Regions from separate parts of the Alteromonas sp. KUL17 genome, predicted to be linked through region 2. Evidence: predicted binding sites of a transcription regulator. Region 2 holds the regulator's gene; the other holds the start of a gene.

Region 1 (9,678 bases), on a different contig from region 2:
AGCCAGCCGTTAAGATAACGCCTGCTATAAATAGCGCACTCGATACAAACGCCATACCTGCATTACCCTTCTTAGAGAAAAGCGCACAGGCCAAACCCGCAATAATGCCCAGCACAGGTGCTGCAATCATAAAGGGGTATTTGCTGTAGTTGCTCATCCAAGCCCCAGCTTCAATGGCAACCTCTTTCTTAAGTAGATTTGACGTAGCAATGGTATCGACTGCCGACGTAATCACGAAGCCATCTAATCCAAATGCTACCCAAAGACCTGCAAGTACAAATAGCGTGACACCAGCCAGGCTTAACACAACCGATACTGCACGTGCGCGAACTTCAATAAAGCCATCGGTTTTCATTTGTAGCCAGGTTGCACCGTGATTCAGCAACATAGCCACAGATAGCAGCCCTGCCACCAGCGCAAACGGTGTTAAAAGGCCAAAGAACGAGCCTGTGTAAGTTGATTTAAGCGTGCTGTCCATTTCAAACGGTACGCCCAACAGCAGGTTACCAAACGCCACACCAAAGATAAGGGCTGGGATAATACCGCCAGCAAATAACGCCCAATCCCACGCTTTACGCCACTGTGGGTTAGGTAATTTACTGCGGTAATCAAAGCCTATCGGGCGCATCCAAAGGGCAATTAAGGTAAGGGCCAGCGCGAGGTAAAACCCAGAAAACGCAGTGGCGTAAATCATCGGCCACGCGGCGAAAATAGCGCCACCTGCGGTGATAAACCAAACTTGGTTGCCATCCCAGTGCGGCCCTACTGTATTTATCATTACGCGGCGCTCTTTGTCATTTTTACCAATAAGCGTGAGCAGTGCTCCAACGCCCAAATCGAAGCCATCAGTAACCGCGAAGCCAATTAGCAGAACGCCAACCAAGCACCACCAAATGACTCTCAGTAGTTCATAATCAATCATGCTTTTGCTCCTTGCTCATCAAGGTCAATAAGATCAAATTCAGTGTCAGGCTGCTTATCTTCAGGTGGAACTGGCCCTTTCTTGGCAAACTTCTTCATTAGGTAAAAACCAATAATGAACATGCCGGTGTAGAAAGCACTGTAGGCTACAAGGGTTATTACCACGTCGCTTACGGCGAGATTAGATACCGACGTATGCACCGGAAGCACCTCTGCAATTGACCATGGTTGGCGGCCATATTCAGCGACAAACCAGCCAGCCTCACAGGCAATCCAAGGAAGCGGCAAACCGTAGAGCGCGCTTTTTAATAGCCAACGTGGCTTAGTAATCTTGTGTTTAGTACTGTAGTAAAAGGCGCACACAAATAGCGCAAGCATAATAAAGCCAGCCACAACCATAAGGCGGAAACTCCAAAACAATGGGGCAACCGGCGGAATGCTGTAATCTACTGCCTGTTGAAGCGCGGCATCAGAAGGATTTGAAACGTTCTCAGTGAAAGGCTCTAGCAACATAGCGTAGCCCAAACTGTCTTTATTTTGGTCGAAGGCAGTACGTTGCTCAGCTGTCGCGGTGCCGTTTCTTACATCATCAAGCACTTCATAGGCTTTAATTCCGCTTAGAATACGCTCGCGATTCTCTTCTTTAAGATCCTTAATACCTTTTACTTCTTCGGTTAACGAACGGGTAGCAATAATGCCCATTGCCCAAGGAATTTGAAGGGCGTACTCGGTTTCCTGCTTTTCGTCGTTTGGAATACCAAACACAGTAAACGGCGCAGGTGCAGGATGGGTTTCGTACTCAGCTTCAACTGCTGCCAGCTTCACTTTTTGTACATCACCAAGCTCATAACCACTTTCATCACCTAGCACGATCACAGAAAGCGTTGAGGCTAGGCCGAAGCTAGCAGCTATGGCGAACGAACGGCGCGCAAAGGCGATATGCTTATGATTAAGCAGGTAGTAACTTGAAATTGCCAACACAAACATTGCGCCGGTCACGTAACCTGCTGATACAGTGTGAACAAATTTAACCTGTGCTACGGGGTTAAAAATAACCTCAGCAAAGCTGGTCATTTCCATACGCATGGCTTCAAAATTAAATTCAGCGCCTACCGGGTATTGCATCCAGCCGTTAGCAATCAAGATCCACAGTGCAGAGAAGTTTGAACCAATGGCCACCAGCCAAGTCGCCATCAGATGCTTCACCTTTGACATTTTGTCCCAGCCAAAGAAGAACAACCCCACGAAGGTAGACTCTAGGAAAAAGGCCATTAGGCCTTCGATGGCAAGTGGCGCACCGAAGATATCGCCTACATAGTGAGAATAGTAAGACCAATTCATTCCGAACTGGAATTCCATGGTTAAGCCTGTGGCTACACCAATGGCAAAGTTAATTCCAAACAGCTTTCCCCAGAATTGGGTCATCTGCTTATAAATTTCTTTACCCGTCATTACGTATACCGATTCCATAATGGCAAGTAAGAAGCTAAGCCCCAAAGTTAAGGGTACAAATATAAAGTGGAACATTGCAGTTAATGCAAATTGCCACCGCGATAGTTCTATTAACGTATCGCTCATGGGTTATCTCCCTTGTATTTCGTGTGCGCGTTAAACGCTTAACAGAAAAGTGGTTTAAAATTCAGTGATGAACACGTGAATATGCCGCATGGCAAGAGCACGGTTTATGCCATACATCAGTAATTTGGCTGCTTAAGCGCAATTACCGATAAACGGCGGTATTTTCGTACTGTGCAGATAAATTATTCCACGACCGAGCGTGTGGCTTATTGATCCAACGCAACAATTGATGGCGATGCGTTCGCCATATTTGTCATTTAGGTGACAAATATGGCACAAGAAAAAGGCTGCTTAGCCGAATGTCAAAAAGTGGAGTATAAGGAAAAGTTAAGGGGTATATGTGATTGTGAATGCACCCCGTAAATCACCCAATTCAAACCCTGTAGCTTGATCATTGGGATAGTGCTTTAGAATGGATTGTTTTACTGAAGGTGCCACATTGGCTCCGTGGCATGCCATGCACACCTGACCTTGTTCAATCGCCATCATGTACCTAAACTCACCGCTTTCGCTATCGTATTGATAAGTTTCAATAGGTCTTTTAGGGGCCAAATTGTCTTGCTTAGCTTTGGTCAGTAATTGTGAAAACCACGCTAACTGCTCACGCTCCCATTGATCTGCCGCATTGTTTGGGTTCCTTACTTTCAGCGCGGTACGCCCAACCTCCCACCCGTTTTGACTAAGCGCCAGAGCAATAGGAGCCGCTGCAATCTGGCATTCGTTAACGCCAGCCTCTAGCCCTCCGGATTGAATTGCTTGCTGTAGTCGTGACTTTAGCGCGCCTCCCAGTGCTTTTGCGTGTAATCGCGCTTCTTTGACTTTTTCCTGTACACTGTTTTCACTTTTTTTCTCATTGGCAGTCACTGTATCTGCCAATGAATGAGCACTACTTGCCAATATGCTTATCGCCACCAGCATTACGCTATTTTTCATTATAAAACTCTCTTTGGAACTGAATGAGTTGCTACCGAAGTATTGTCGTTTGTCTCAAACAGTGAACAAGCTCTATGCCAATATGATAAATTGCCAAAATTAAATTAGAACAAACTAATATTCAGCCACCCATGAATATATCCATAGTACAAGCGATGATAGATGCGATAGATAAACCCGCAATCTTCATTAACCCAAGCTACGTTATTGAAGCTGTCAACCAGCCCTACAGAGATACCTACCCTGTGGATATAAAGCTTGGCTTTAGTACCTGCTATCAAGTCTCTCACCGCAACAGCAAACCTTGCGATAAGTGCGGCGAGCACTGCCCAATGCAAGAGAGTAAAGCCACAGGACGAGCGGCTAGCGTAGTACACGTTCATACCACCAGTGAGGGTCAAAGCTACTGCGACATCCTCATGCGCCCGATCTTCGACGGTAGCGGAGAATTATTAGGTTTCTTGGAAATGCTTGATAAGCTTTCGTTTGCCTCAAACCGACCTTCAGCAGGAAAGATGGTCGGCGAATCAGAGGCATTTAAAGCAATGCTAAACAAAATAAATCGCGCCGCTAACTCAGATATTTCAGTACTACTGTTTGGCGAAACCGGCACGGGTAAAGAGCTGGTGTCCCAAGCACTTCACTCGAGTAGTCACCGTGCTGGCAAACCATTTGTTGTCATCGAGTGTACCGGCATGTCTGACACGCTGCTTGAAAGCGAACTATTCGGTTATGAAAAAGGGGCATTTACAGGCGCAACCACAAATAAGAAAGGGCTCGTAGAAGCAGCGGAAGGCGGCACATTGTTTTTTGATGAAGTCGGCGATATCCCACTTTCCACACAAGTAAAGCTTCTGCGGCTGTTCGAGTCTCGAACTTATCGACCTGTAGGAAGCACAGTGTCTAAAAAGGCTGATTTTCGTTTAGTGTGTGCATCACACAAAAATCTAAAGCACATGGTGGAAACGGGCGAATTCAGACAAGACCTCTACTACCGCATTGCCGGTTTTCCTATCAACCTCCCTTCTTTAAGACAAAGAAAATCAGATATAGCACTGATAGCCGCGCATTTTTTGGCAATGTCTAAAGAGAAAAAACGGTTTCATAAAAACGCGCTAGAAAAACTAACCAACTACCCGTTCCCAGGCAATATTCGCGAACTCAAAAACATTGTAGACCAAGCTATTTTACTGGCTGATGAAACCGTTATTTACGATACAGACTTACCCGAGCTCGATAACATAAGCTCTGATGCTATCAATGATGCCTCTTCATCTCACAGTAACGTTGTGACCTTAGACGAATTGGAACGCCAATACTTACGTCAGGTTCACACGTCTTTTGAAGGCGATACCCAGCAACTTGCACAAGCGCTGGGAGTGAGTACCCGTACACTTTACAGAAAGCTGAAAAAAGCGGGGGTTGGAGATACGTAAAAATAATAGGTAGAAAAATTACCAAAACGCAGGCTATGATAAAAAGGCGCTAACCAGATAAAGAAAAATGACTTTAAGACGCCTACTTACACTAACACTTTGCCTTTGTATGCTTTTGCAGAATGCATTAGCACTTGGCCTTGCTGCCCATACTATGCAGCAAGCACGTGCGTTTGTAGGTGAAGATATTGAACTTATTTGTACTGGCAAGACCATGCGCTACATTTCAATTAGCGCCACTGAGTTTGAAGGTGAGTTCGTTTTTGTTAGCCCCGAACTGCTCAAAGCACCCGCCGAGCACGTTGACTGTACCAATGGCACGTTAGCCGACTTACCTCAGGTTGACGAGCCACTACTTGCCACATTACCTTTGATATCACTAGTTCGCTATCGCGCTCTAGTCGCGCGTTTAGCGGCTAAGCCCTTTACAGATTTTGCTTACGCGGCGCCGCTAAGTCGTGCCCCACCATACGCATAACAACCTCCAAAACACACTGAACATGCATGCTTTCACCATGCACAACACTCGTTTTTTAAAATGGAATTGTTATGAAGCAATCTATCATTGCGCTTGCCGTATTCACTGCGTGCGCGCCCGTACACATTTACGCAAACACCATCGACTTGGCCGATAACACTTCGACAGAAGTGGTCACCGTTATTGGCACACCGCTTTCCCTTAGCACGCAAAATATCGAGCAAGAGTCTGTTAGTGCTGCCAGCAATATTGACGCTGACTTTGGCGATCAGCTTGCCACATTACCTGGCGTGTCGATATCTCGAAACGGCCCAGTCACCGGACTTATTCAGTATAGAGGACTTTACGGTGACCGAGTTGGCGTAAGCATTGATGGCGTTGATATCGCTGGAGCAGGACCAAACGCCATGGACTCGCCCCTTTCTCATGTGCTGCCAGAGCCAGGACTGACCGCCACCCTTTACCGGGGGATTGTGCCAGTAAGTGCAGGTGTGCAGACGCTAGGCGGAAAGCTTCGCATTCACTCTGATGCCTCAGCACTTTTTGACTTGAATACAGGCTTTAGCGGTAGCGTAAGTGCCAGCGCAATATCTCCGGGGAGCGGTCAGCAATACCAAGGCAATCTGTTTTATAAGAGTGAGCAGGCTTTTGTTAGCGGCGCCTTCACTCATCAGCAGCGCGACGAACAAGAGTCGGGAGATAACAGCGTTATACCAAACAGCCATTACCAAAGAAATGGCGGTAAGTTTAGGGCGGGCGTCGAGTGGGGCAATCACCAAGTCGATGTGAGTTATCAGCAACTTAATACTAACGAAAGCGGCACGCCTGCTTTAGCCATGGACATTGGTTTTATTGATGCCGCTTGGTATCGACTGGGCTATCGCTATAACGCAAATGATAGGGAGTTCTTCACGTTAAGCTGGTTTGGCAACAGCAACCAACATGCCATGGACAACTTCTCACAGCGCATGGTGATGTCTGCCGATATGGCGAGAGAGAATAACGCTGATGCTATTGCTCAAGGCTTGGATGCCACCTATGTAATGCCATTTTATGAAGGTGACCTCAAACTGGGTGCCTATCTGCACCACAGCAGGAATAACTCGACCATCACCAACCCTAATAACGGCATGTTCTTCGTTGATAACTTTACCAACGTAGAAAAAGACACAGCCAGCGTATACGCAGAATGGCAGCGAGATAAAGCATCTTTTTCAACAACAATTGGTACCCGATATACACGTGTTGACATGGATGCCGGGCTAGCCGGTTCTAATATGGTTATGATGAACCCAGCCATTGCTTCACTCGTTGATGATTTCAACGCGGCAGAACGCAGTAAGAGCTATAACATGTTAGATATTGCCGCTAGCACGCGATATCACGCCAGCGACAATGTCGATGTTGTCCTTGGGGTATCGCAGAAAAACCGTGCCCCTACTTACTTCGAGCGCTATACGTGGCTACCTCTTGGTATTTCTGGGGGAATGGCAGACGGATTTAACTACATTGGTAACTTGGCTCTAGACAACGAAACTGCACGCCAGATAGATGTGGGTATTGATTACCGTTTCAAAAGCTGGTCAGTTTCTCCTCGTCTCTTTTATCAAGATATTGAAGACTATATTACTGGTTCTCCCAGCACGAATATGGCTGCCAATATGGTCTCTACCATGATGGCAGGCACAACACCATTTCAGTGGACTAATACGGACGCCGTAATCAAAGGGGCAGATCTGACTGTTTCGGGTAACGTGTTTGATAACGTAAGGCTTAACGCAGTAGCAAGTGTTCAGCACGGTAATCGCGACGATATCGACGATGCGTTGTTTCGTATTGCCCCCGAACAGCTGATCACCACCATTCAGTGGGACACACAGCTGCTTGATACGCCAATGGCACTCCAATTAACGTCAGAATTGGCAGGAGCACAAAACCACGTTTCAGCGCTACAAAGTGAAAACACTACCGCTGGATATGGATTGGTGCATATTACGGGGCTTTTCACCCTTATAGATAATGCACAGTCAAACCTTCAGGTAACGGCAACCGTTCATAACCTGTTTGATAAACACTACGCCCCACACACAGCAGGAATTAACCGTGTGATGAATACTGATGTTGCAGTAGGTGAGCGAGTACCCGCTGCGGGGCGAGAGTGGCATTTATCGCTGAGCTACAGGTTCTAACCGTTTAAAACTCAAACTCCAAAAGGCATAAAGATAAACCAGTGATTCTCCTTCGCTGGTTTATCTACTCGTAATGTCTGATACACATGCCGTTTTAAACGCTAGAAATGAAAACTTGCGCACTAACGTAAGTATTTTGAAGGTAAAGAACTGTGTCAGATTACAGCGGGAAATAAGGTTGAGAATGCCTGCCACAAGAGCCGCAGGGCCAACAGTGTCACCACTATCTTGAACGCCAGCATAAATTTTTCAGCGGGGACACGCTTTAATACTTTCAAGCCGATGAATGTGCCGAGCGCACCACTGGCAATCATAATAATGATTAGCCCGGCCCACTGGGCAAAAGAAAACCCTACAAAGGTAAAAACAAACGCTTTAAGGCCGTGTTGCAGTGTCATACAGCTGGCAAACGTGCCGGTAATCTGCATTTTGCTGTAATTATTTCGGTGTACAAATGCTGCCACCAGAGGCCCTGTGGCACCTACAAACATTGAAACCAGCGTGGTTACCACTCCGGCCAATGTTCTACCCGCGGGGTTCATTTCTTGTGCTTTGGGTTTACTCCCCCACACCAGAAATAAAATAAATGCGGCAACCGCAAATTGAATAATAACCAACGGCAGCTGAACCACAACAAACGAGGCCAAAAAAGCGCCAACGATTGCTCCTAAAGAAAAATACTTCAGCATATTCCAGTCGATATGCCTTGCCGTCATCAGTGCACGGTTACCATTTGAACCAAGCTGTACTAAACCGTGAACCGGGATCAGCGCACTGACTGGCATAGTACCGGCCATTACTGCCAGTAATAAGACCCCGCCACCAATACCCAGCGTTGCTGTCATCATCGACGTAAAGAAGGAGGTAACAACAAGTACTACTGATGATGACATCGACATCGCATCATTGGCCGTTAACCAGCTATAAAGTAACTCCAAGGGTCAAATTCCACCTTAATTCGTAACACAGTTTGTATGGTTTGAATGATCATTACACCAAAACATATCGTTTAAATATCATACAAAACTCACGCCTAGCGCGTAAGGTTATTTATCATGCCTTCTATTAGTTATTTAAACAAAGCACTTCGAATAATACGTGACAAGCAGTGTACAAAAGGCGCTAAGCTAGTTGCCAGGCAACTTCTCCGCAATAGCGGGTTCACTGATAAAGATATTTATGATTGTTTAAAGCAGGGCACGATTATTCGCATTACCATATTTGAAGCCTAGGGTAGCGTGAGACCTTACATCTTACACTTACCGCTTGCCCACCCACTCGCATGGGTCTAATTTCTATACCTAAAAACCCATTGACTTTCTTCATTGTGCACAGGATACTCGGGTCATTAAATACTCACTAGCAGCGCACTGTTTTTAAATACTATGCCTAAAAACACGAATACACATACTGCTTACTCAGCGTCTGCGCTGATTATTATTCTCGCTATTCTAAGGAATGGGCGGGTTAGCTAGTGCGTAAATAGAATTCACTAAACCCGCCGCAAAGGCGGGTTTTTTATTGGCTCGTCTTGCGGTAAAAATAACGGAACGACAGCCATGAACAATCCAATATCTCACGTGTTACAACAGTTGCATGACGCAGTAAACCGCGGCGATCAAGACGCCTTATCCCAATGTTATGCTAGCGATGCAACAGTGGTCGCGACCCCTATGTCCAGCTCAACGCAAAACCAAGCCGCTGAAGAACATGCCACGCAGCGAGACTGCGTTGATGCCCTGCTTAAATTTCAAAAGAAATTCATGCCCGATCATTTTGTTACAACCGGAGATGAACGGGTTATACAAGCCGGTGACGTAGCGCTAGTCGTCGCTAAGCTTTACCTTGTTCCTAAAGCAACACCCAACGCCCTACCCTGCGAGGGTAAGCGCGCCGTTTACGTTCTGCAAAGGGATGCAAGTGGTGAATGGCGCTGTGTCATCGATAACTTCTTCGGTACTGATTTGTTAGATTTTGCGTGATTCTCTCAAATCTAGGCATTTAATTCTAAAAATTAGAATAAATTGATGAATTTTTACGCATTTTAAATTAACAAAAACGAACATAAGATTTATCTCGAGGTTTACGAAGTACTCACAACAAACTTAATCCAAGAGGAAATCACAATGTTCAATATTAAAAA
Region 2 (9,678 bases):
GTTCTCAGGAATACCGTACTTTAACGCGTGACTACGCATTTCCTTTAAATGATGATTTTTTACCGCGTCGTGATAGGTATCGGGGTCGAACTCAGGCACTTCTATGGCGATATTAAGTGGTGTAGAAGGGTAACTGTTGACCAAATTTACGCTCCCTTTCAATAAAGAGGCGTAGTCGTTAGCAATGAGGGTGAGCTTATCGTTAAGTGCGGCGTGCTCATCGTCTTCACTGCCTACGTTTACTGCAGCAATAATCTCTCCTCCTTCTGGCCAGTCGTGCTCTTTAACGAGCAATACTGGGCGAGGGCATTTACGCATTAAATGCCAGTCGGTGGGGGTGAAAATAACAGAAGCAAGATCGTCGTGCTTTTTGGTTGCCTTTACCACTAAATCTATCTGATTGTTTAGGGTGTAGTAAATAATCGATTCATACGCGCGATTATTCCATTCAACAACGATATCAGTTTCAGTGAATCCTTGTTCTCTTAAGTGGGTGGCAAGCCATTTTGCATGCTCCTTTGTAACTGCATCGCGCATTGACTCGCGCTCATCCGGGCTAAGCATGGTCGTCATATCATAAGATAAGTCGTATACCACCATCATGGCGGTAACTGAAGCGCCTGTTTTTGAAGCGAGTTCATAAGCACGGCTTAGTGCAGGTTGGTTATCGCGCTCGGCATCTACCACGGCCAGAATTCGTTTACACTCAATCATAACGTCCCCCTAACTACGAAACTTAGTAGCGGCTGTCGAAATCGAAGCTTTCTAATACTAACTATAAACGACATTGGGAAAAACGTAAGTTGTTTTAGATCAAGAATTTTACGAGGCGACCATGAGTGAACCTACCTAATTGAATATGGAGCAACCGGCGTGGCGCTGAAAGGGCAGGTAGGTGGCTAACACAGGTTACAAAAAAGCGCGCTTAGTGCGCGCCTTATTTAACACTTAAAAAGGACTAACCGCAGACAACGCTAGGGCCGTTAAGCGCCGCTAGTTTGGTGTTTAGCCTATCGAAATCCAAAATAGTAATAAGCTTGCCGTCTACTTTTATGATGTTGTCTTTTTGAAAACGGCTTAACAGACGACTAATCGTTTCAATCGTTAATCCTAAATAGTTTCCAATTTCGTTGCGCGTCATGGTTAAGTGGAATTCTCTATGGGAAAAGCCACGCTCTTCAAAGCGTTGCGACAGGTGTGAGATGAAATACAGTAAGCGCTCTTCTGCGGTTCGCTTGTTTAAAAGCATGATCATGTCGTGATCTTGTTTTATTTCAGCGCTCATGAAGCTCATGATCTGGTGGCGCAGCTTTGGAAATTGCACTGACATTTCGTCGAGGGTCTCGTAGGGAAGCTCACACACCATGGCAGTTTCTAACGCAGAGGTATAGCTTTGGTGTTTGTTCTCTCTTAATGCATCGAAACCGATAATGTCACCAGGAAAGTGGAAGCCGGTAATCTGTTCTTCACCTTCGGTATTAGTCACAAATGATTTGAATGAACCGGTTCTCACTGCAAATAGAGAACGGAATTTATCACCAGTTTGAATCAGCGTGTCACCTTTATGAAGCGGCTTCTTGCGTTCAATAATATCGTCAAGAGACTCGATTTCTGTTTTGTTCAACGCCACCGGTAAACACAGGTGACTGAAACTACAGTTTTGACAGTGAATAGAAAATTGGCTTCCTTTGCTCATAATGCACGCTCTCTAAAAGAATACCCGACAATAATACACCCATTTTTAAACGATTGCGCCATGAATAAGATAAGCTGCATATATTGCCATTATTACTGCAATAATTTGTCTAAAATGGTTATGTTGAAAACTTCGAACAATATATTGGCTACCAGCGCTTGCAGCGAGCAAGGTGGGTAATGTACCCAAACCGAAGAAGAACATAATAGCAGCGCCTTCTAGCGCGTTACCCGCCGCGAGAGACCAGGTAAGTGTGGAATACACCAAACCGCAAGGAAGCCAACCCCAAATAAAACCATAAGGCAACGCACTTAAAGGGGTCTTAAATGGCAAAAAGCGTTTTGAAAGCGGCTGGACTTTGGAAAATAGGCCTTTACCCGCATTTTCCAGCACCGTTAAACCAGTCCACCACTTACCCAAATAACACGCCAGTAGAAGCAACATGATTCCGCTAAGTAGGGAAAGGGCATAGTTGGCAAGAGGTATATAATCTGCTGCAATTTTTCCAAGTGCCCCGGTTATTGCTCCGGCGATGGTGTAGCTCACTATACGTCCCATGTTATAGGCAAGGGTATAGGGTAGTGCTGAAGCGCCTTTAGGCGATACCATCCTTAGCGCAGCGACAATTCCACCGCACATTCCCACACAGTGAACTCCGCCGGCTAAGCCGATAAGAAAGGCAGAGAAGTAGTTAATCCCTTCCATGTGGCGCTTGGCTTTTGTCTACTTTACTGTCTTGAAGTTGTTTGCGTTGCTCAGCTAGCTTTTTTTCTTCTGGCGGAAGATCATCGTCAAACAGTATGCTATAACCTTGGCGATCTAAATCTTCAAATTGATTGGTTTTCACCGCCCAAAAGAATATCACAATAGCGACGGCAACAATGATGATGGCGATTGGAATTAATACGTAAATAATACTCATGCTATTTGCTCAAAAGTCGCGTTGAGTTTGTGACCACAATGATACTGCTTAACGACATACCAACAACAGCCATCCACGGTGAAAGTAGGCCTGATACGGCGAAAGGTAAGATCAAAACGTTGTAACCTACCGACCAGCCAATATTTTGCCTTATTTTTTGCTTCACTTGGTGCGCAGTTCGAATAAGTTCTGGTACAGAAAGCAGCTGATCGCCAAGCAGTATCACGTCGGCGGCAGTTTTAGCCACGTCTGTGGCATTACCCACTGCAATTGCCACATCAGCGCTGGCAAGAACTGGAGCGTCGTTAATACCGTCACCCATCATCATCACTTTCGCGCCAGATTGCTGCATAGCTTGAACGGCTTCGTACTTTTGCTCAGGTGTTAGGCCACCTTTAGCGGTCGAAATTGGCAATGGTGCGGTAAGCGCATTAACGTTTTGCTGTGTATCACCACTTAAAACGGCGAGAGTATGGCTTGCAGCTAATATATCGAGAGTTTCTTGCGTATCTTCTCTTAGTGAATCTTTTACTTCATACGCAGCCATAATACGCCCCTTAACCGTGAGAAACACGTTAGCTGAAGGGAACACTTCAATGAGTTTTAGCTGTGATTCGTGAACGCTGAATGCTGCAGATCCCATAGAAAACAACGTGTCATTGATCTCACCGCTGATACCACCTCCTGGCGTAACGGTAAAATTAGTCACTTTGTGTACCGTGTTATCGATGGCGTCAGCACTACCGCTAGAGGCAGAAATCTCGCTTAGGGCTACACCGTCGCTAAAGGCTATACCGTCGCTAAAGGCTTTGGCAATCGGATGTTCAGAGCGTGACTCCAAAGCGCGCGCAATTGATAGCGCACTATTACTATCCACGCCGTCAGCGTACCAGGCATTTGAAATAGTAAATTTGCCTTTTGTGAGCGTGCCGGTTTTGTCTAAAGCGATGGTGTCAATGTCAGTAATTTGTTCTAGCGCATCGGCGCGTTTTAGTAAAATACCTTGTCGGTTTAACTTTGCCATAGCGCAGGTTAACGCTGATGGCGTAGCCAACCCTAGTGCGCAAGGGCAGGTTGCAACCAGCACCGATATGGTGATCCAAAATGCCTCGTCGCTACCCTGATACGCCCAAAAGCTATAGGTTAACGCCGAAACCAGCAATACCGCGGTAACGAAATAGCGAGAAAAATTATCGGCTATCTGCGCTGCTTTAGGCTTACTCGCCATGGCACTTGCTTGCAGTCGTACAATTTGATTTACCAGCGCATTTTTAAGGGTCTGCGTAACCGTAATGGTTAGCGTACCATCTTGACAAACCGTGCCGCCGTAAACCAGGCTACTGTTCGACTTACGCACGGGGTTAAACTCGCCGGTAAGCATTGATTCGTCAACCGCTGCGTTGCCGTCGGTTACCACTCCATCAATGGGGACTGTTTCACCAGGCTTCACCAGTACTACGTCATCAATTTTTAGCTGCTTAGCCAGACACTCGGTTAGGCTGCCATCCGGATTTAGTTTGGTCGCTGATACGGGCACATACTGCATCATATTGGCAGAGATCTGTGCGGCGCGATGACGACTGCGATGTTCTAAGAATCGGCTAAGTAACAGCAGAAAAATAAACATACAGATGGATTCGAAATACACTTCACCTTGCTCTAATACTGTAGAGCGAATTCCAGCAATGTAAGTACCGAATATGGCGAGCGTAACGGGTACGTCCATATTAACCGTTTTGGCGCTTAGCGCTTTAGCGGCGCCCACATAAAAGGTGCTGCCTGAATACAGCACCACAGGTGTTGTAAGCGTAAGGGCAACCCAATAAAAATATTGGCGGGTCTCTAACTCAATGGCGCCGAACCAATCAAAATAAAGCCCAGTCATCAGCATCATAACCTGCATGGTCATAATGCCTGCTAGGCCAAGCTTTTTTAGAAAGGTCTTCTGTTCGCGTTTATAACTGGCTTCGTGTTCGTCGGGGTGAAATGGTGACCCAACATAACCAATGCGTTTTAGCGTAGATAGAATTTGGCTAAGCTTAATTTGAAACGGTGACCAAGTGACTAAAGCGCGGCGCTCTTGTACATTCACCGCGACTTGCTTTATTCCTTCAACTTTTGACAACTGCTTTTCGATAAGCCAGCCACACGCAGCGCATGTAATACCTTCAAGGGTCAACTGAATCTGTTTGTCCTGACCTTCTTCAAACACGAACTCTTCTTGAAGGGAAGGGTCGTCATAGACTTTTAGCTTATCTAACGTTTCTAAAATACTGTCGTCAGATTTTTGCGCCGGTTCGGTTCTAAACTGGTAATAGTCTTCAAGGCCGTTGTTAACGATCGCTTCAGCTACCGCTAAGCAGCCAGGGCAACACATGTCTCGTTGTTGCCCTAAAATGACAGTAGTAAATTTCCCATTGTCTGGACTCGCTATAGCCAAGCCGCAATGGTAACAGTCGTGCTTCGTCATTATGGATTGAATTTCATTTTGCCAGTGTGGGGCAGATAGACCGTGTTTTGAATTTTCCAGCTATCATCAATCGGCGTCAGCGATATGCGCCATTTACCGTCAAGGTTTTCTTCAATAAAGCCGCGATAAATACCGTTAGCGTCGCGAGTCAATAAAACGCTAACATCGCGCTCTTCTAGCGTTACGTGATAGAAACTTAATTTAACCGCGTTACCTTCTTGAGGAATCCCCGAATGAAATTGCAGCGCTATGCTTCCATCTTCAATGGTTAAATCAGTGGTGATATTCATGCGGCGGGCTATGGCTTCTTTGTCCAGACGGGCATTAATTGCTTTTCCTTCTTTGTAGTAGTCGTCTACCACCAAGCTATCTTCGGTAGAAATAGCAAGGTTTAATAACACGCCACCCATGATGAGGGTAATGATAGGAACGGCAATTAAAAACCAGGGCCAGAACTCTTTATACCAGGGTCTATTCATCGAAATCTTTTCTCGTATTTACTTCACTAACAACATATTTATTTTTACTTCCCCAACTACACGTAAAGCCGGCAAATAATGATAAATATAGTGTTGGCGAGACATGTTAAAAGTGTACAAAGAATGTTCGCATGGCACTCTCTATACCGCTGTATTTTCTCATAAAAAAAGCCCCGTAGTAACGAGGCTTTTTAAGATATTTAATGATTTAAATCATTAATCATTTGAAAGGCTGTATACATACGCTGCAACAACGTGAATTTTGTCATCACCCAAGGTTTTCTTGAATGAAGGCATTACACCGTTACGACCGTAAGTAAGCGTTTCTGTTACCGCTCTGTGGCTGCCGCCGTATAGCCAGATATTGTCAGTAAGGTTTGGTGCACCAAGTGCTTGGTTACCTTTACCGTCCATACCGTGACAAGCCGCACACGCTGCGAAACGAGCTTTACCTGCTTCTGCAAGCTGAGGGTCCACATCGCGACCGCTTAAACTAAGTACGTAGTTAACCACTTCTTCGATACCGTCTTCACCCATAGCATCTAGCCATGCTGGCATAGCTGCTTTACGACCAAGCGTAAGAGTTTCAACGATTTTCGCACCTGAACCACCGTACAACCAGTCGTTGTCCGTTAGGTTAGGGAAGCCGCCATTTTGACCACGTGCATCAGAACCGTGACACTGAGAGCAATTTTGTAGGAACAAACGCTGACCTACTTTATTTGCTTCTGGGTCTTTAGCCAGTTCTTCAACAGGAACTTGTGCATATGCTTCGAAGATCGGATCGAACTTCTCGGCAGCGAAATCTAGTTCACGATCATATTCTACTAGGTAGCCTTGCTCTTTAGCATCAATACGCGCCTGAGCTGACTCTTCTAGCGATTGAATATTTTGGTTAGAGCTCTTCCAACCCAAAATACCTTCATACGCACCTAGGCCAGGATAAAGCGCTAGGTATAAAAAGCCCCAAACGATGGTCATGTAGAACATAATTGTCCACCAGCGAGGAAGTTGGTTGTTCAACTCCTCAATACCATCAAATTCGTGGCCCATTGACTCACCTTCAGCTACGCCAGTCTTGTTAGAAAGGCACCAGCGAAGAAGGAAGTAGCAACCAATGATTAACCCTAGGGTTATCACTGAAATCCAAATTGTCCAAAACATACTCATGAGTTCGAGACTCCTGCTAATCTTCTTTTGATTTTTCTTTTCTTCATCTGCAAACACTAGGTTCGCAGCTTCATCGAATTTTTTCTTGTTGCGGCTGCTGAACGCCCACCATACAACACCGATGAAGCTTACAAAGACGATGACAGTAAAAATGCTGCCTACAATTCCCTGGTCCATATTATTTCAAATGTGTGCCAAGAGATTGTAGATAAGCAATAAGGGCCTGCATTTCCGTTTTGCCCTGTACTGCCGCTTTCGCACCCGCGATATCTTCGTCGGTATACGGAACGCCAAATCCACGGAATACTTCCATTTTTTCAGCTGTTAACTCGCCATTAAGCGTGTTTTCCGCAAGCCAAGGGAAACCTGGCATATTCGACTCTGGTACCACGTTACGAGGATTAAGCAGGTGAACTCGGTGCCATTCGTCGCTGTAACGACCACCAACACGTGCTAGGTCAGGACCAGTACGCTTAGAACCCCAAAGGAAAGGGTGCTCCCATACTGATTCGCCAGCAACGCTGTAGTGACCATAACGCTCTGTTTCAGCGCGGAATGGACGGATCATCTGGCTGTGACAACCTACACAACCTTCACGGATGTAGATATCACGGCCTTCAAGCTCAAGCGCGGTATATGGACGTAAGCCTGTTACCGGTTCCATGGTTTGCTGTTGAAACATCAACGGCGTAATTTGAACCATGGCACCGAAGCTGATAGCGATAAGGATTAATACCGTTAACAGACCGACGTTCTTTTCAATTAACTCATGTGCGTTTTTCATTATTCGTCTCCTTTACTACGCCGGCTGAGTCGCTGGGTCTGCAGCGATACTGCCTTTAGGTGCACGAACGGTTTTCCATGTGTTGTATGCCATAACAAGCATACCTGCTACCACGAAACAACCACCAATGAAACGAACCACATAGAAAGGCTTAGACGCTTCTAATGACTCAACAAAGCTATAGGTTAACGTACCGTCAGCATTTACTGCACGCCACATTAGACCCTGTAGTACACCAGACATCCACATTGCTACGATGTATAGAACAACACCGATAGTTGCGAACCAGAAGTGTACGTTAACTAGCTTGGTGCTATACATAGCGCGCTGACCGAATAGCACTGGAATTAAGTGGTAAATTGAACCAATTGAAACCATTGCAACCCAACCTAGAGCACCCGAGTGTACGTGACCAATTGTCCAGTCAGTGTAGTGAGACAGTGCATTAACGGTCTTGATTGCCATCATTGGGCCTTCGAAGGTAGACATACCGTAGAAAGACAATGAAACAATAAGGAAACGCAATACTGGGTCGGTGCGAAGTTTATGCCACGCGCCAGATAGCGTCATAATACCGTTAATCATACCACCCCAAGATGGAACGAATAGGATAATAGACATCACCATACCTAGTGACTGAGTCCAGTCTGGTAGGGCAGTGTAGTGAAGGTGGTGAGGACCAGCCCAGATATACAGAGAGATAAGTGCCCAGAAGTGAACAATTGAAAGTCTGTATGAATAAACCGGGCGACCAGCTTGCTTAGGTACGAAGTAGTACATCATACCAAGGAAGCCCGCAGTTAGGAAAAAGCCTACCGCGTTATGGCCGTACCACCACTGCATCATAGCGTCTACTGCGCCTGCATACAGTGAATACGATTTAGTGAAAGATACCGGAATAGCCATGCTGTTACCAATATGAAGAATTGCAACAGTTAACATGAACGCGCCTAAGAACCAGTTTGCAACATAAATGTGCGAAACTTTACGGATTACTAGGGTTCCGAAGAAGTTAATGATATAAGCGACCCAAACCAGTGCCAAAAGGATATCAATTGGCCATTCTAGTTCAGCGTATTCTTTTGAGCTGGTTAAACCCATAGGCAGGGTGATAACAGCTAAAACGATAACGGCTTGCCAACCCCAAAAGGTAAATGCGGCAAGTTTGTCACTGAACAGTCTTACCTGGCAGGTACGCTGAACGATGTAGTACGACGTTGCAAATAGCGCACAGCCGCCGAAGGCAAAAATAACGGCGTTAGTGTGCAACGGACGCAAACGTGAGAATGTTAGCCATGGTGTGTCAAAGTTAAGCATAGGTGCAAATAACTGCGCGGCAATAAATACCCCTAGGCCCATACCAATGATACCCCAGACTATGGTCATGATGGTAAATTGCCTAACTACTTTATAATTGTAGTCAGGTTGTGCTTGGCTTATTTCACTCATTTTAATGAATCTTCCACTTCAAATGAACTATGGTCTCCAACTGCCGGAATAGTACGGTCGAGACGTGTATCAGCTAAGGAATAACGCTTCACACCGAGCTCGGAAAGAGTAATAATTATTGTCTCCAAGCCAGTTGGTACGCGGATGATAAGGTTTTTAATTACAAAAAGATACCATAAACTACCTAAGCTTGATCTCCGTCAATGAAGAAATACACAAAATTTAAGAAATGCTAAATAACGATAACAATAAACGATCAAAAATTTTACATTCCCAGCTTCCATTAGTGGCTATTATTGTTGTAGCCGTGTGTGTATACCTTGCACATAAATTCCAGTCATCGGTGTTAAAAGACACGAGCGTAGTTAATGGAATAGGAAACAGCTGCAACTTTGTCAATGAAACTTGCGAATTCTTAATTGATGACAGGTTAGCAATTGCCACTTTCTCAGCCATGCCTGAAGCCGAAGAGTCAGTAACGGTTAAGCTCCTAGTTCCTGAGGGAGAGGAAATAGAGAGCGCATGGATTGAAGGGGTAAACATGTATATGGGCAAAATTCCCGTGCTGTTAGATAACGATGGTCAAGGAAAGTGGTCAGGTTGGTTTATGTTAGGTAGCTGTAGTGAGCCAGTGATGAAATGGCAGCTACGTCTAAATATTAAAGATAAAGAAAGCCCCAGCTATTTATATTTTGTTACACAGCAGTA

What was found. The regulator FNR, encoded in region 2, switches genes on or off when oxygen is low (the NO sensors DNR and NnrR bind a similar motif). The targets are predictions, from matches to a motif close to TTGATCTAGATCAA.
Region 1: KUL49_RS07655 (cytochrome ubiquinol oxidase subunit I) is a predicted target of FNR. The motif match lies at 2,709-2,722, and genes of this name have one in related genera.

The regions. Positions count from the first base shown of each region.
Region 1 covers NZ_BJKJ01000006.1:91,539-101,216, reverse strand. The annotation lists gene cydB (cytochrome d ubiquinol oxidase subunit II) at 1-922, opposite strand, end outside; gene KUL49_RS07655 (cytochrome ubiquinol oxidase subunit I) at 919-2,499, opposite strand; gene KUL49_RS07650 (DUF3365 domain-containing protein) at 2,827-3,432, opposite strand; gene KUL49_RS07645 (sigma-54-dependent Fis family transcriptional regulator) at 3,588-4,868, shown strand; gene KUL49_RS07640 (hypothetical protein) at 4,978-5,346, shown strand; gene KUL49_RS07635 (TonB-dependent siderophore receptor) at 5,418-7,535, shown strand; gene KUL49_RS07630 (sulfite exporter TauE/SafE family protein) at 7,691-8,473, opposite strand; gene KUL49_RS20780 (hypothetical protein) at 8,591-8,767, shown strand; gene KUL49_RS07625 (nuclear transport factor 2 family protein) at 9,095-9,517, shown strand; gene KUL49_RS07620 (hydrolase) at 9,662-9,678, shown strand, end outside.
Region 2 covers NZ_BJKJ01000003.1:102,496-112,173, forward strand. The annotation lists gene uspE (universal stress protein UspE) at 1-714, opposite strand, end outside; gene fnr (fumarate/nitrate reduction transcriptional regulator Fnr) at 959-1,696, opposite strand; gene KUL49_RS03800 (sulfite exporter TauE/SafE family protein) at 1,742-2,401, opposite strand; gene ccoS (cbb3-type cytochrome oxidase assembly protein CcoS) at 2,388-2,618, opposite strand; gene KUL49_RS03810 (heavy metal translocating P-type ATPase) at 2,620-5,088, opposite strand; gene KUL49_RS03815 (FixH family protein) at 5,088-5,567, opposite strand; gene ccoP (cytochrome-c oxidase, cbb3-type subunit III) at 5,784-6,914, opposite strand; gene ccoO (cytochrome-c oxidase, cbb3-type subunit II) at 6,916-7,521, opposite strand; gene ccoN (cytochrome-c oxidase, cbb3-type subunit I) at 7,537-8,970, opposite strand; gene KUL49_RS03835 (hypothetical protein) at 9,200-9,678, shown strand, end outside.